DNA from 2 places in the Dorea sp. AF24-7LB genome. Region 1 is predicted to be linked to the other one. Evidence: predicted binding sites of a transcription regulator. Region 1 holds the regulator's gene; the other holds the start of a gene.

The links. Region 1 encodes HrcA, which represses chaperone genes, less so after heat shock. Its sites were predicted from a motif close to TGTTAGCACTCNNNNNNNNNGAGTGCTAACA; they were not measured.
Region 2: the regulator HrcA is predicted to act here: its motif matches at 4,274-4,304, upstream of DWY31_RS04590 (co-chaperone GroES).

Annotation. Positions count from the first base shown of each region.
Region 1 covers NZ_QUFR01000007.1:42,782-50,458, forward strand. The annotation lists gene dnaK (molecular chaperone DnaK) at 1-1,591, opposite strand, end outside; gene grpE (nucleotide exchange factor GrpE) at 1,627-2,259, opposite strand; gene hrcA (heat-inducible transcriptional repressor HrcA) at 2,277-3,320, opposite strand; gene DWY31_RS08595 (hypothetical protein) at 3,468-3,761, opposite strand; gene DWY31_RS08600 (response regulator transcription factor) at 3,837-4,454, opposite strand; gene DWY31_RS08605 (hybrid sensor histidine kinase/response regulator) at 4,454-6,901, opposite strand; gene DWY31_RS08610 (Crp/Fnr family transcriptional regulator) at 6,970-7,620, opposite strand.
Region 2 covers NZ_QUFR01000003.1:111,497-119,173, forward strand. The annotation lists gene DWY31_RS04570 (aldose epimerase family protein) at 1-23, opposite strand, end outside; gene guaB (IMP dehydrogenase) at 83-1,537, opposite strand; gene DWY31_RS04580 (DUF6106 family protein) at 1,686-2,186, opposite strand; gene groL (chaperonin GroEL) at 2,281-3,906, opposite strand; gene DWY31_RS04590 (co-chaperone GroES) at 3,954-4,238, opposite strand; gene DWY31_RS04595 (hypothetical protein) at 4,356-4,667, opposite strand; gene codY (GTP-sensing pleiotropic transcriptional regulator CodY) at 4,745-5,527, opposite strand; gene topA (type I DNA topoisomerase) at 5,594-7,675, opposite strand.

The DNA.
Region 1 (7,677 bases):
CCAGTTTGTCTCCAGCTTCAGACAATGCTTTCTCTGTCTGGAATACGAATGCATCTGCTTCGTTCTTTGTATCGATTCCTTCTTTACGTTTCTTATCCTGTGCTTCAAATGCAGCAGCTTCTTTTACAGCTTTATCAATATCTTCATCAGACATGTTAGATCCTGCTGTGATTGTGATATGCTGCTCTTTTCCTGTTCCAAGATCTTTTGCAGATACATTTACGATACCATTTGCATCGATATCGAATGTAACTTCGATCTGCGGTACTCCACGCGGAGCCGGTGCGATTCCATCCAGTCTGAACTGTCCGAGGGACTTGTTGTCTTTAGCAAACTGTCTCTCACCCTGTACAACGTTGATATCAACGGCTGTCTGGTTATCTGCTGCTGTAGAGAAGATCTGGCTCTTCTTTGTCGGGATTGTTGTATTTCTCTCGATCAGTCTTGTAGCTACACCACCCATTGTCTCGATAGACAGTGACAGTGGAGTTACATCCAGAAGAAGGATGTCGCCTGCGCCTGTATCTCCTGCAAGTTTACCACCCTGAACAGAAGCACCAAGTGCTACACACTCATCTGGGTTCAGAGATTTGCTAGGCTCTTTTCCTGTCAGACGTTTTACTTCTTCCTGTACAGCCGGGATACGTGTAGATCCACCAACCAGCAGTACCTGACCAAGCTCAGAAGCTGTGATACCAGCATCAGATAATGCTCTCTGAACCGGCTCAGATGTCTTCATCACAAGGTCGTGTGTCAGTTCATCAAATTTAGCTCTTGTGAGGTTCATATCAAAATGTTTCGGTCCCTCTGCTGTAGCTGTGATGAATGGCAGGTTGATATTTGTGGTTGTTGCAGAAGAAAGTTCTTTCTTCGCTTTCTCAGCTGCTTCTTTTAATCTCTGCAGTGCCATCTTATCTGTAGATAAGTCTACACCTTCCTGTTTCTTGAATTCTGCGATCATGTAATCTGTGATCTTCTGGTCAAAGTCATCTCCACCAAGTCTGTTGTTACCTGCTGTAGATAATACCTCGATAACACCGTCACCAATCTCGATTACGGATACATCGAATGTACCACCACCAAGGTCATATACCATAATCTTCTGTTCATTCTCATTGTCAAGTCCGTAAGCAAGTGCTGCTGCCGTAGGCTCGTTGATGATACGTTTTACATCAAGTCCTGCGATCTTACCGGCATCTTTTGTAGCCTGACGCTGAGCATCGTTGAAGTAAGCAGGTACTGTGATAACAGCTTCTGTTACTTTTTCTCCAAGATATCCTTCTGCATCTGCTTTTAATTTCTGAAGGATCATTGCTGAAATCTCCTGCGGAGAATATTTCTTCTCATCTACAGTTACTTTATAATCAGATCCCATCTCTCTCTTGATAGAAGAGATTGTTCTCTCTGCGTTTGTAACTGCCTGACGTTTTGCAGGTTCACCTACAAGACGCTCTCCTGTTTTTGTAAATGCTACTACTGACGGTGTAGTTCTTGCACCTTCTGTGTTAGCGATAACTGTTGGCTGTCCACCTTCCATTACGGCTACACAGCTGTTTGTTGTACCTAAGTCAATACCAATGATTTTACCCATAATAATTGTCCTCCTGTTCTATTTCTAAATAAATTCTAATTTGCTACTTTTACCATACTGTGTCTCACTACAGAGTCACGATACATATAACCTTTTTGGAATTCTTCGGCAATGATATTCTCACCGAGATTCTCATCTTCCACATGCATAACCGCATTGTGAAGATTCGGGTCAAATTCCTGACCTACCGCTTCGATAGGTTTCACCTCGATTCCTTCCAGTGTTGTCATCAGTTGTTTGTAAACCTTCTCCATTCCCTGGATAAATGGATCTTCTTTGTCTTCTTCCTTCACTGCATCCAGACCTCTTTCGAAATTGTCTACAACCGGAAGAATCTTCTCTATGATATCTTTCGCACCAACTTCGTACATTTGGGATTTCTCCTTCTCTGTACGTTTGCGGAAGTTATCAAACTCTGCCATCTGACGAGTGAGTCTGTCAGTCAGTTCCTCAATCTTCTCGTCTTTTTTATCTTTCTTATCCTTCTTTCCAAATAACTTCTTGCCGGATTTCTTCTCTTCTGTATCGGATTCTTTGCTGCCCTCTGTCTCTGCTTCCTTCGCTTCGTCTTCGGCTGCCTCTTCTTTAGTGGCTTCAGCTGTCTTCTTTGCTTCCTCCACAGCTTCCTTTACCATCTCTTCCTGGCTCTTTTCTTTGTTATCTTCCAAGGGTACTTCCACCTTTCTTATTCATTCTTATGAAACATCTGATCCAGTTCTGTCTGGAGACGCTTCATAGATTTTAAAACATGCTCATAATCCATCCGCTTCGGTCCGATAATGCCTATCGTTCCCTTCATGCCCTCGCCTAATTCATAGGTTGCGGTCACGACACTGCAGTCCTTCATGTTCTGTACCGGTGCTTCATCACCGATATAAACCTGGATTCCTGTATTCTCTTCATGAGAAAGTGTCTGGGTTACAAGCTCTGTAAGCTGTTGTTTTTCTTCAAATGCACTGATGATATCCTGAGCGCTCTGCTTATCGCTGAGCTCTGGATATTTAAAAATGTTCGTCGCACCACTTGTATAGATCTGCATATCTTCATCGACCTGTATCGTATCTGCGACTGCATCCAGTACATTGCCAATCACCACGCTGTGAATACCTGCCTGCTCTTTGAGTCTTGCGATCAGTCCTAAATTGATCTCCTCAATGGACATACCATTGAGTGTTGTATTCAAAAGCATATTCAGCTTCAGCAGGTTCTCATTGCTGAGCGGTTCTTCCAGATGAATGAGCTTGTTCTTAATCACATTGCCGCCGAGAACAATTACCGCGATCACCTGTTCTTCATCCACCATAGACAACTGGAGGAACTTGATCTTATTGGAATTGTTCATCGGAGTGGAAACCATCGTTGCGTAATTCGTATTGTTCGCTAAAACTTTGGCTGCCTGTTTCAGAAGCTGATCCATCTTATCTGCTTTCTGAAGCATCTGATCCTGCATATCATTCAGTTCCTGCTCCTTCTCCTGCATCAGCATATCTACATATAATCTGTAGCCTTTATCCGAAGGAATACGACCTGCCGATGTATGTGGCTGTATGATATAACCAAGTTCTTCCAGATCCGCCATCTCATTACGGATCGTTGCTGAACTTAAATTCAAATCCGTATATTTGGAAATGGTTCTCGATCCGACCGGCTCGCCACTCTCTAGATAAGTCTGTATAATCGCATGTAAAATCTTAAGCTTACGATCACTCAGTCCATGTTCTTCTAACATCAGCTCTCCTCCTTTCGGATTTTTCTTTGTTAGCACTCATTAAAAAGGAGTGCTAACATCTTTCGACTATTAATGTAGCACTCCTTTTTCTGTTTGTCAACAGTATTTATTATTTTTTTAGATTCTTTTCAAACGCTTTAAAACAGTCTAGCTCAGTTCTACTTTTGCAGCCTCTTCCGGTTTGAAATCATTTGCCAGATCATAGATATTATGTCCTGTAGACTCACTTAATACACGTCCCTCTAATGAATAGCAGCGGATAAATCTTTTACCATCTACACTTGACCAGTGTTCTACATCCCAGCTCATGTATCCGTCTTCATCAGATTTCTTCTCTTTCAGATAAAGATCTACCTGACGGCCGTCTTTCATAAGCTGAACCAGTCCGTCTGTTCCATTTACTTCTACTTCTGCTTTGTTTACTGTGTCAAAAATTTTCATTTTGCATTCCTCCTGCGTGGTTATATATTTCCTCTATTATAGCCTTTTTCTATGTAAAACACAACCGAACATCCCCTATCCTTCAAACATTTTCCGCAGATCTCTTCTTTTCTCCACCTCAAGTTTTGAAAATATACGGGTAATTACATTTTTCACATAACCATAAGAATAATGATATTCCGCCGCAATCTCCCGGTTGTCCATCCCTTTTGCAATTGCCTGCGCAATCTTCCACTCGATTGGGCTTAACACTTCCTGCATCTTTTTATACGTTTCATTCTCCTTTATTTCTTCCGTTCGTTCTTCTCTGGCCCGTCCTTCTTCATATTGTAAATGGCGTTCCACTCTTGCAAGCAGTACTTCTTTCACAAATGGTTTCACAATATAATCTACCGCGCCGGATTTTAATCCGCGCACTTCATAATCTGCATCGGAAAATCCGGTCAGGAAAATAATCGGCACACTGCCTGCCGCCGGAATCTTCTTCATCTCATTTAGTGTCTCATATCCATCCATTCCAGGCATAGCAATATCCAGAAGGATCAGATCCGGGATCACGCCTTTTTCCAGAAGTGCAATCGCCTGGCTCCCGGCTTTGGCTACACTGACACTGTAAAATTCTGACAGAATCTCTTCTGCTGTCTTTAATAAAATCAGATCGTCATCCACGACCAATACATGTTTTTTCTCCATCAGTGTTCCTCCTTCCACTTTCTGAAAATACTCTCTGCTTCTTCAAAATCCAGCTCGCGGATTTTCTGTCCGATCTGTTCCAACAGCTTTCTTCTCTCCGGATCATTTTCTGTGTCCAGCAGCTTTTGATTCCAGGTGGAAGCTTCCTTCCCCTGATAACGCATCAATGCTTCACGTAATGCTTTTTCATAGGTTTCTTTCCGGTTTATATCTGCTATGGTACTCTCTGCTTCTTCGTTTTCTCTCTGCGGTATGAGCTGCACTATTTCTTTCCGGAACTGTCTGGCTCCTTTTACCGTTCTCTCCCATTCCAGATAAAGAAGCGGCATTGCATATTTGAAATAATCCGCATCCATTTCTTTGCCATGCACTTCCATCGCCTGTGCCAGCTCTGAGAGTTCTCCTGCGCCAATTGCTTTTGCATTGCTTTTCAGTGTATGCATTTCACCGGTCAGTGCCATCAGGATCTCCGTCCTTTTCTTTTCTGTATCTGCATATTTCAGTGCTTTTTCCATTTTCTCCATCTGCCTGCGATTCGGTTCATAATAATCTGTAAAAAATTCTATCAATTTTGCATATTGATATATATTTCCATCCAGTAAATGCAGTCCTTTTTCCATCTGGATCTCACAGACTTGCAGCTGTGCTTTCAGCCGGTTGTAATCTTTTCCTGATATTTTCCATTCTTTTCGGCTGCTTTTTGTAACCAGTATATCCGGCAGATAAGCCAGAAGCAGCTCTTCCATTCTCTCCCAGCGAATCGGTTTTGATAAATAAGCGGCAAATCCTTCTTTTTCAAACATCTGCTGGATTCCACTTGTAACATCTGCCGTCAGTGCGATCACCGGAACACGGATTTCCATCTCCTTCATACGCCGAAATGTTTCCAGCCCATCCATTTCCGGCATCATATAATCAAGAAATATCATATGATAATTTCCTTTTCTGACTTTCTCGATACATTCCGAGCCACTCACTGCTGTATCTGTGCGGATCTTGGTATGTTTTAACAGTGAACAGATCACTCGCAGGTTCTCTTCCCTGTCATCCACAATAAGAACCTTTGCATCCGGTGCAACAAAAGTGCTCGCATGCTTTTCTTCTTTTTCTTTCCTTGGATGCCATTCTCCGGATTTTTGTTTTCCTGCCTCTTCCAGAGGAAATGTTACCGTAAATCTGCTCCCTGTCCCGACTTCACTTTGTACTTCAACCTTTCCATCCATCTCCCGGCAGAGTTCTCTGACAATTGCCAGCCCCAGACCGCTTCCTTCAATATTTCTGTATTTTTTCACATCCACTCTGGCAAATGCATCAAATAACGTATTCATTGCTTCTTTCTCTATGCCATATCCGGTATCTTTCACAGAAAAACGGATCTTTTCGCCACATCTTTCCACCTGGAATACAATAGAACCGTTCTCCGTGTATTTCACAGCGTTACTGATCAGATTCAGCATAATCTGTTTCATATGTAAAGCATCCCCGTTTATATATTCCGGCAGCGTTTCATCTATTTTCACCTGAAACTCCAGATTTTTATTTTCCGCCTGTCCGGATCCTAACAGCCAGATTTCCTGTACAAGTGCCGAAATAGAAAATGGTTCTTTTGTAATCTTTACTTTTCCGGATTCAATTTTGGAAATATCCAGCACATTATTGATCAATGATAACAGATAATTTCCGGATTTTTCAATTCCCTGTGCATATTGCCTGATATCCTCCGAATCACATTCCCTGAGTATCATTTCATTCATTCCAAGCATCACATTGATCGGTGTCCGTATTTCATGACTCATATTTGCAAGGAAAACACTTTTCGCCTGATTTGCCTTCATAGCTTCTTCTCTCGCTTCTGTCAGATAGATCTGCTGCCTGTTATACAGACGGAAATGCAGGTAAGTAACTGTACCGATAGCAAGACTCGATACTGCAACGCCTACGATGGTATCAATAACAATCTCTTTCTCCGACAGAAACCAGATAACCGTCTGCGGGTATGCATAGGCAATTCCTATTGTTGCAATATAGATTAGCAGTTCAATCAATACACAGCAGATCATCTGCAAACGCTCCAGCATAAATACAGTAAATAAAATTCCAAAGACATAAAAACATGGCATGCCACTTTTGTAACCGCCGCCTTTAAAAAACAGAATTGGAAACAGGATCATGAAGATCGCTATAATTGTTATAAAATAACAGAACTGATAATTTCGGCTTTTATATGCATAATATAAAAGTGAAAAAGATAAGACCGCTGTCACCCCATTGGTAAATAACAACACCGGATTTCCACTGTTCATATAAGAAAAAATACCATTCATCACACTGATCAGTACTCCCACGATCGCCAGTATATTAAACAGCCTTACACGAAATGGAAGCGCTGTATCTAAAAACAGTGATTCCAAAATATGCTGCATTTTCTTGTCTTTTCGTTCCTTCATGCGACAATCCTCCAATTTGTTCTGTTTTCAGTATAAAATACTCCCTCTGAAATCATAGTGTCTTCCGGTCACATTTCTTTTAACCAGAATTCATTCTTCCGGCAGTCCAGTATGCCTGTTTTTTTTAATTTACCAAGTTCCGCAGACATGGCACTTCTCTCCACGCAGAGATAATCGGCAAGTTCCTGTCTGTCGAAAGGAATCGTAAAATGCATACTCTGTGCCTTCTTTGCACAATCTGAAAGATACGATAACAGTTTTTCTTTTGTACTCCGTCTGGAAAGATGGCTGATTTTTTCATTCAATGCAACATTTTTTATTGCCATGATCCGGACAAGGTTGCTGATGAGCCGCTGGTGAAATGTACACGACATCGGACATGTCTCGATCACTTTATTCATATTAATAAGAAGTATTCTGCAATCTGTCACCGCCATTACACTGACCGGACTCTTCTTAATTCCCGCACAGGAAAATGCAGCCCCGTATAACTGTCCCGTTTTTACATGCTCCAGAATATTACGGTTGCCAAACACATCCTCTTCGGCAACCTGCACCATCCCTTCCAATACTAATCCCGCACCTGCAGAGGATTCTTCTTCCGTAAGGATCATTTCTCCTTTTCTGTAACTTTTTTCTCTTCCATCCAGACATTTTAACATTTCTGTCAGATTTTCCTCCCGGATTCCTCCAAATAATGAAATTTCATTTATTTTCATAAAAATCTCCTTTTGTTGGAAATACAACATCTTTTTTATTTTTATTGTAGTAGACTA
Region 2 (7,677 bases), on a different contig from region 1:
AATGTTCCAAATGCCCGCTTCATATCTTGCCTCCTGCTGTAATGTCTATTATAACGCCAAATTTCTCTGGTATTATTCTCTTTTACTCATCTACACTGTAGTTTGGAGCTTCTTTCGTAATGTGAATGTCGTGCGGATGACTTTCTTTCAGAGATGCAGATGAGATCTTTACGAACTGTCCTCTCTGTTTGAGTTCTTCAATTGTTGGAGTTCCGCAGTAACCCATACCGGAACGAAGACCTCCCATCAACTGGAATACAGTATCTTCTACAGTTCCTTTGTATGCTACACGTCCTTCTACACCTTCCGGTACTAACTTCTTCGCATCTGTCTGGAAATAACGGTCTTTGCTTCCGTTCTCCATTGCAGCAATCGATCCCATGCCACGGTATACTTTGTATTTTCTTCCCTGATATAATTCAAATGTTCCCGGGCTCTCATCACATCCTGCAAAGATTGATCCCATCATACATACATTCGCACCGGCTGCAATTGCTTTTGTCATATCTCCTGAATATTTGATACCACCATCTGCGATAATCGGAATTCCATATTTGTCTGCCGCTTCATAACAATTCATAACTGCTGTGATCTGTGGAACACCGATACCTGCAACGACACGTGTTGTACAGATAGATCCAGGTCCAATACCAACCTTTACTGCATCTGCTCCTGCTTTGATCAGCGCTTCTGCTGCTGTTCCTGTTGCAACGTTTCCTGCGATAACCTGCAGATCCGGGAATTTGGATTTGACCATATCTACGGTACGGAGTACATTAGCAGAATGTCCATGTGCAGAATCCATAACAACAACGTCTACATGTGCATTCACAAGTTCCCGTGCACGTTCCAGGCAGTTTGCGGTAATTCCAAGTGCTGCACCACAGAGCAGTCTTCCCTGGGAATCTTTAGCTGACAGTGGATATTTGATCTGTTTTTCAATATCTTTAATCGTAATAAGACCTTTCAAATTGAAATCTTTGTCTACGATCGGTAATTTCTCTTTTCTGGCTTTTGCAAGAATCTTCTTTGCATCTTCCAGCGTAATTCCTTCCTGTGCTGTAATAAGTCCCTCAGAAGTCATTGATTCTTTAATCTTCTTCGTAAAATCTTCTTCAAATTTCAGATCACGGTTCGTGATAATGCCTACCAGTTTTCCGTTTTCTGTAATTGGTACACCTGAAATGCGGAATTTTGCCATTAAATTATTGGCATCTTCCAACGTATGTTCCGGAGACAGATAAAATGGATCCGTGATAACACCGTTCTCAGAACGTTTTACTTTATCAACTTCCTCTGCCTGCTGCTCGATCGTCATATTCTTATGAATGATACCAATTCCACCCTGACGAGCCATTGCAATTGCCATACGGTGTTCTGTAACCGTATCCATACCTGCACTCATCATCGGTATATTCAATTTAATATTTTTTGTTAAATACGTGGATAAATCTACTTGATTTGGAATCACCTCAGAATATGCCGGTACAAGCAGCACGTCATCAAATGTAATTCCTTCTCCAATAATTTTTCCCATGGTAAACTCCTTTCACTCTTATCCTTATTTATAGCTTATCGGGGTAAAAACTCCGTTTTGCTCTTTCCTATAATTAACTGGTATCATAACGAACTTTGCTATCGTTTGTCAACTTGTTTTTTTATACATACAAAATACATTTTTCTGACTATTTTGCAGATTTGTATGTAACTTTTCCCGGAATCATTCCGGCATACCCGTCTACAATCGTCTGATTCGGTTCAAAAATAATTTTTCTTAATTCTCCTGCCCTGGAAACAACTAGCACATAAGTCTGATCATTGCGTCTGCCCGAGCTATAATCGCTTTTCTTTGCCCGCTGGTACTGTCTGAGTTCACCTGTTCCAAATGGAGCCAGGACCTCTATTTCTTCTAACTTTATTGTACAGATTCGTCTTCTTCTCGACTTATGTATGATCTTGTCAACATCCAGTTCCCCATTCACAAATAAATATTCATATTCTGCATCAAATTCCAGATACAAATATATATCCATTACAAGTAATATAACTGTAAGCACTATAAAAAAAAGACAATGTACGACACCATATACACTCAGTAAAGTCGCTGCAAGCACCATTCCTTCCAGAAACCACTGACCTTTGCTTTTCTTCCTTTTAATAAGCTGTTCTGTACATATGTCATTCATGTCTTACATCCTCCGCTTTTCTCAATGTGTCTATTGTAGCACAAAAACAAGAAAAAAGAAAACTCCCCATGCAGGGAGTTTTCTTAACTTTTTCTTACATCATGCCCATTCCGGCACCTGCACCTGCAGGCATAGCCGGTGTCTCTTCTTTGATATTAGCAACAACGGACTCTGTTGTCAGCAGTGTAGATGCAACACTTGTTGCATTCTGCAGAGCACTTCTTGTTACCTTAGCCGGATCAAGGATACCATGTTCAACCATGTCTACATATTCCTCAGCTAATGCATCAAATCCGATTCCTGGTTCTGACTCATATACTTTATTAATGATTACTGCGCCTTCCAGTCCTGCATTTGCAGCGATGCGGAGCAGTGGAGCTTCCAGAGCTTTCAGTACAACATTCGCACCTGTCTTCTCATCACCATCCAAATCAGCAACGATCTTGGCAACTTCTTTTGCACAGTGAATATAAGCAGATCCGCCACCTGCAATGATTCCTTCTTCTACGGCTGCTCTTGTTGCTGCAAGTGCATCTTCCATACGAAGTTTTGCTTCTTTCATCTCAGTCTCAGTTGCAGCACCTACACGGATAACTGCTACACCGCCTGCAAGTTTTGCAAGTCTCTCCTGCAGTTTCTCTCTGTCGAAATCAGATGTTGTCTCTTCAATCTGTGCTTTGATCTGTGCTACACGGTCTGCGATTGCCTGTTTGTCTCCGCATCCATCAACGATAACTGTATTTTCTTTCTGAACTTTTACAGATTTTGCACGTCCAAGCTGATCCAGTGTTGTATCTTTCAATTCCATACCGAGTTCTTCTGAAATTACCTGACCGCCTGTCAGAATTGCAAGATCTTTTAACATCTCTTTTCTTCTGTCACCATATCCAGGCGCTTTAACACCTACTACATTGAATGTTCCACGCAGTTTGTTTACAATCAGTGTTGTAAGAGCCTCACCTTCAATATCTTCTGCAACGATCAGGAGTCTTGCTCCGGACTGTACGATCTGCTCCAGAACTGGCAGGATCTCCTGAATGTTAGAAATCTTCTTGTCTGTGATCAAGATATATGGATCATCCAGATTTGCTTCCATCTTATCCATATCTGTAGCCATATATGCAGATACATATCCACGGTCAAACTGCATACCTTCTACAAGGTCAAGTTCTGTCTTCATAGTCTTGGATTCTTCAATTGTGATAACCCCGTCATTGGAAACTTTTTCCATTGCATCTGCAACCATCTTTCCAACTTCTTCATCACTTGCAGAAATAGCTGCAACTTTTGCGATCTGATCTTTGTCTTTTACTTTGCTGGACATTTTAGCGATCGTCTCAACTGCTTTGTCTGTTGCTTTCTTCATTCCTTTTCTAAGGATGATCGGGTTTGCTCCTGCTGCCAGGTTCTTCATTCCTTCATGTACCATTGCCTGTGCAAGTACTGTAGCTGTTGTTGTACCATCTCCGGCAACATCATTTGTCTTAGATGCAACTTCTTTGATAAGCTGTGCACCCATATTCTCAAATGCATCTTCTAATTCAATTTCTTTTGCAATTGTAACACCATCATTAGTAATAAGCGGTGCTCCGAAAGATTTGTCAAGAACTACGTTACGTCCTTTTGGTCCTAACGTAACTCTGACTGTATCAGCCAGCTTATTAACTCCTTCTTCTAATGCTGCTCTTGCTTCTGCGCCATATTTAATTTCCTTTGCCATGATCAAATGCCTCCTATAATCTTTGTTTCTCTTCTTACATCTACATCTTACTCACAAATTGCAAGGATATCGTCCTGTTTTACGATAATATATTCTTCATCATCAAGCTCTACAGATGTTCCTGCGTATTTAGAATAAATAACTTTCTGTCCTACAGTGACATTCATCTTCACTTCTTTTCCGTCAACTGTTCCACCAGGTCCTACAGCAACGATCTCTGCCTGCTGTGGTTTTTCTTTAGACTGTCCAGGAATTACGATTCCTGATTTTGTTGTCTCTTCTGCAACCAACTGTTTTAATACAACTCTGTCTCCTAATGGTACTAATTTCATATTTATTCCTCCTTAAATGATATACTTATTTATTTTGTTAGCACTCGAAAAAAGAGAGTGCTAAGAAACTCTAGATATAAAATAGCACTCTCTTAATATTTTGTCAACCGCCTTTGTTTAGTTTACAGTATTTTTATAAAATCCATTTTCCACATGGAAAACAAGTACTTTTCCTCTCTTATCCCAGTACCGTTCGACAATCTTTCCTCTGCATTTGACCTCTTCTTCCTCATCCGTCATCGTGCACTCATAGATACTGTCCAAAGAAAATTCTGACAGTTCCGTCTTCCCCGTTAACAGATATATGCATTCCTCTTCTTCATTATACTTAATCATCTTACACAGATAGATATTATCGTTAAAATATCCCCCGTCAAGAATCGTTTTTATCATCTCGAGTTTCACCGTATCGTCCTGAAATTTTTCCATTATATCCTCCAGTAAAATTCATCTCATCTTCAATCAAAGAAAAGGGTACCAGTCTCCCGATACCCTTATACTTCATCTTAATTGTTGCGCTCTGCTTTGATCTTATCCAGTTCCGTAAATACATAATCATTCACAACTTTGATATAAGTTCCCTTCATACCGGAAGATCTGGATTCAATAACTCCGGCACTCTCAAACTTGCGAAGCGCATTCACGATCACAGAACGAGTGATTCCTACACGGTCTGCAATCTTGCTTGCAACCAGGATTCCTTCTGTACCATCCAGTTCATCAAAAATATGAATGATCGCTTCCAGTTCAGAATAAGAAAGTGTGCTGATGGCTGACTGTACAATGTGTTCTTTTCTTGTTTCCTCCGCACTTTCTTCATTTACAGAACGAAGCATCTCAAGACCAACAACTGTTGTTCCATATTCACTTAAAATGATATCATCAATCTCATATACTTCGTCTTTCTTATAGATGAATAATGTGCCGAGTCTCTCTCCTGCGATATCGATTGGAGTTATAATAGCCTGATAACCTTTTGAGGCTTCTTCCGAAAATCCAAGAGTCTCAAGATTCACATTTTCCTTTGTCGAAAGAATGCTGAGCAGACGTTCATTTAACATATCATCAATATGTCTGCCTACTTCCTTCTGGATCAGTTCTTCTATATACGGAACGCCTGTACATTTGCTTCCTCCGAGAACTTTTCCTTTTTTGCTGACCACCAGTACATTCGATGACAGAATCTCTGTCAGAACTTCACAAATATCATTAAAGACCACTTTACTTGAATTATTGTTGTGAAGTAACTTGTTGATTTTTCTAGTTTTGTCTAATAATTGTACGCTCATTTGCACTCCTCCATCCTATGAAGTTATATTATCATACAATTCACTATAATTCAACGAATATTATTGTTATTTATCAGAATTTTTCTTATTTTCTACATATCCGCACTGAGCGTCACTACAACAGATCTTATTTCCCTTTTCGACCATATAATTTCCACATCTCGGACACTTTTTCTGAACCGGTTTCTGCCATGACATAAATTCACAGTCCGGATTGTCTTCACATCCGTAATATTTTCTGCCTTTCTTTGTCTTACGGAGCACAACATCTTTTCCACAAAGCGGGCAGGAAACACCGATTTTTTCCAGATAAGGCTTTGTATTTCTACACTCCGGGAATCCCGGACATGCGAGGAATTTTCCGTGTGGACCGTATTTGATGACCATGTTGCGTCCGCACTGTTCACAGACAACGTCAGTCACTTCATCTTCGATCTTGACTGTCTCTAATTCTTTCTGTGCCTTTTCCACTGCGGCTTCAATATCCGGATAGAAGTTCTCGATAATCGTCTTCCATTTTACCTTACCTTCTGCCACACCATCAAGCAAGCTTTCCATGTTGGCTGTAAAATTCACATCTACAATGCTTGGGAAGGACTGTAACATGATATTATCTACAACTTCTCCCAGTTCTGTCAGATACAGATTCTTGTTCTCTTTTGCAACATATCTTCTGGCAATAATCGTTGAAATTGTCGGTGCATACGTGCTTGGACGTCCAATGCCCAGTTCTTCAAGAGCTTTTACAAGTGTTGCTTCTGTATAATGTGCCGGTGGCTGTGTAAAGTGCTGCTTCGTATCAAAACTTTCTTTTGTGAGCTTTGAATCCATATCCAGCCCTTTCATCAATACAGATTTTTCTTCTTTCTCTTCTCCTGCTTCTGTATAAACCAGTCGGAATCCCTGGAATACAATCTTGGAAGCAGCTACTGTAAAACGATATTTTCCTGCACTGATCTTCACAGATGTTGTCTCATATTTTGCCGGCTGCATTCTGCTGGCAAGGAAACGCTTCCAGATAAGCTGATACAAACGGAACTGATCTCTTGTCAGAGATTCTTTGATTGCCGCCGGTGTTCTTGCCGGATCTGTCGGACGGATCGCCTCATGCGCATCCTGGATGATCTTGCCGCCTGTCTTTGCTTTTGTTTCTCCAACTGCAACATACTCTTCTCCGTACTGTTCTCCGATATAAGCACGTACATTTGCATCTGCTTCATCTGAAATACGAGTAGAATCGGTACGCAGATACGTGATCAGACCGACGGTTCCATTTCCTTTGATATCGACACCTTCATACAACTGCTGTGCGATCTGCATCGTTTTTCCTGTAGCAAAATTCAATGCTTTGGATGCTTCCTGCTGTAATGTACTGGTTGTAAATGGAACCGGTGCTTTCTTTGTACGTTCCCCTTTTTTAATCTCAGCGACTTCATAAGATGCACCTTCTAATTCTTTTAAAATCTTATCCAGTTCCTCTTTGGATGAAATCGTCATCTTTTTCTTATCTGTTCCGTAAAACTTGGCATTCAGGAGTTTTCTCTCACCTTTGACTTTCAGATTCGCATCCAGGCTCCAGTATTCTTCCGGAATAAATGCATTGATCTCTTCTTCACGGTCAGCAATGATACGAAGTGCTACAGACTGTACGCGTCCCGCACTTAAACCTCTTTTTACTTTCGCCCAGAGTACCGGGCTGATTTTATATCCAACCACGCGGTCAAGGACACGTCTCGCCTGCTGGGCATCTACCAGATCCATATCAATCTCTCTGGCATTTTTCAGAGATGCTTTGACTGCGTTTTTCGTAATCTCATTAAAACTGATTCGGTACGTTTTCTTGTTTTCCAGTTTCAGGGCTTTGCATAAATGCCAGGAAATCGCTTCTCCTTCGCGGTCCGGGTCAGTTGCAAGATATACTTTATCTGCTTTTTTCACTTCTTTTCGAAGATTTGCAAGAATCTCTCCCTTGCCACGGATTGTTATATACTTTGGTTCATAGTCATTCTCAGGTCCGACACCAAGCTGGCTCTTCGGCAGATCGCGCACATGTCCGTTAGACGCTACGACTACATAATTACTTCCTAAAAATTTTTTAATTGTCTTCACCTTCGTCGGTGACTCCACGATCACAAGATAACGTGCCATAT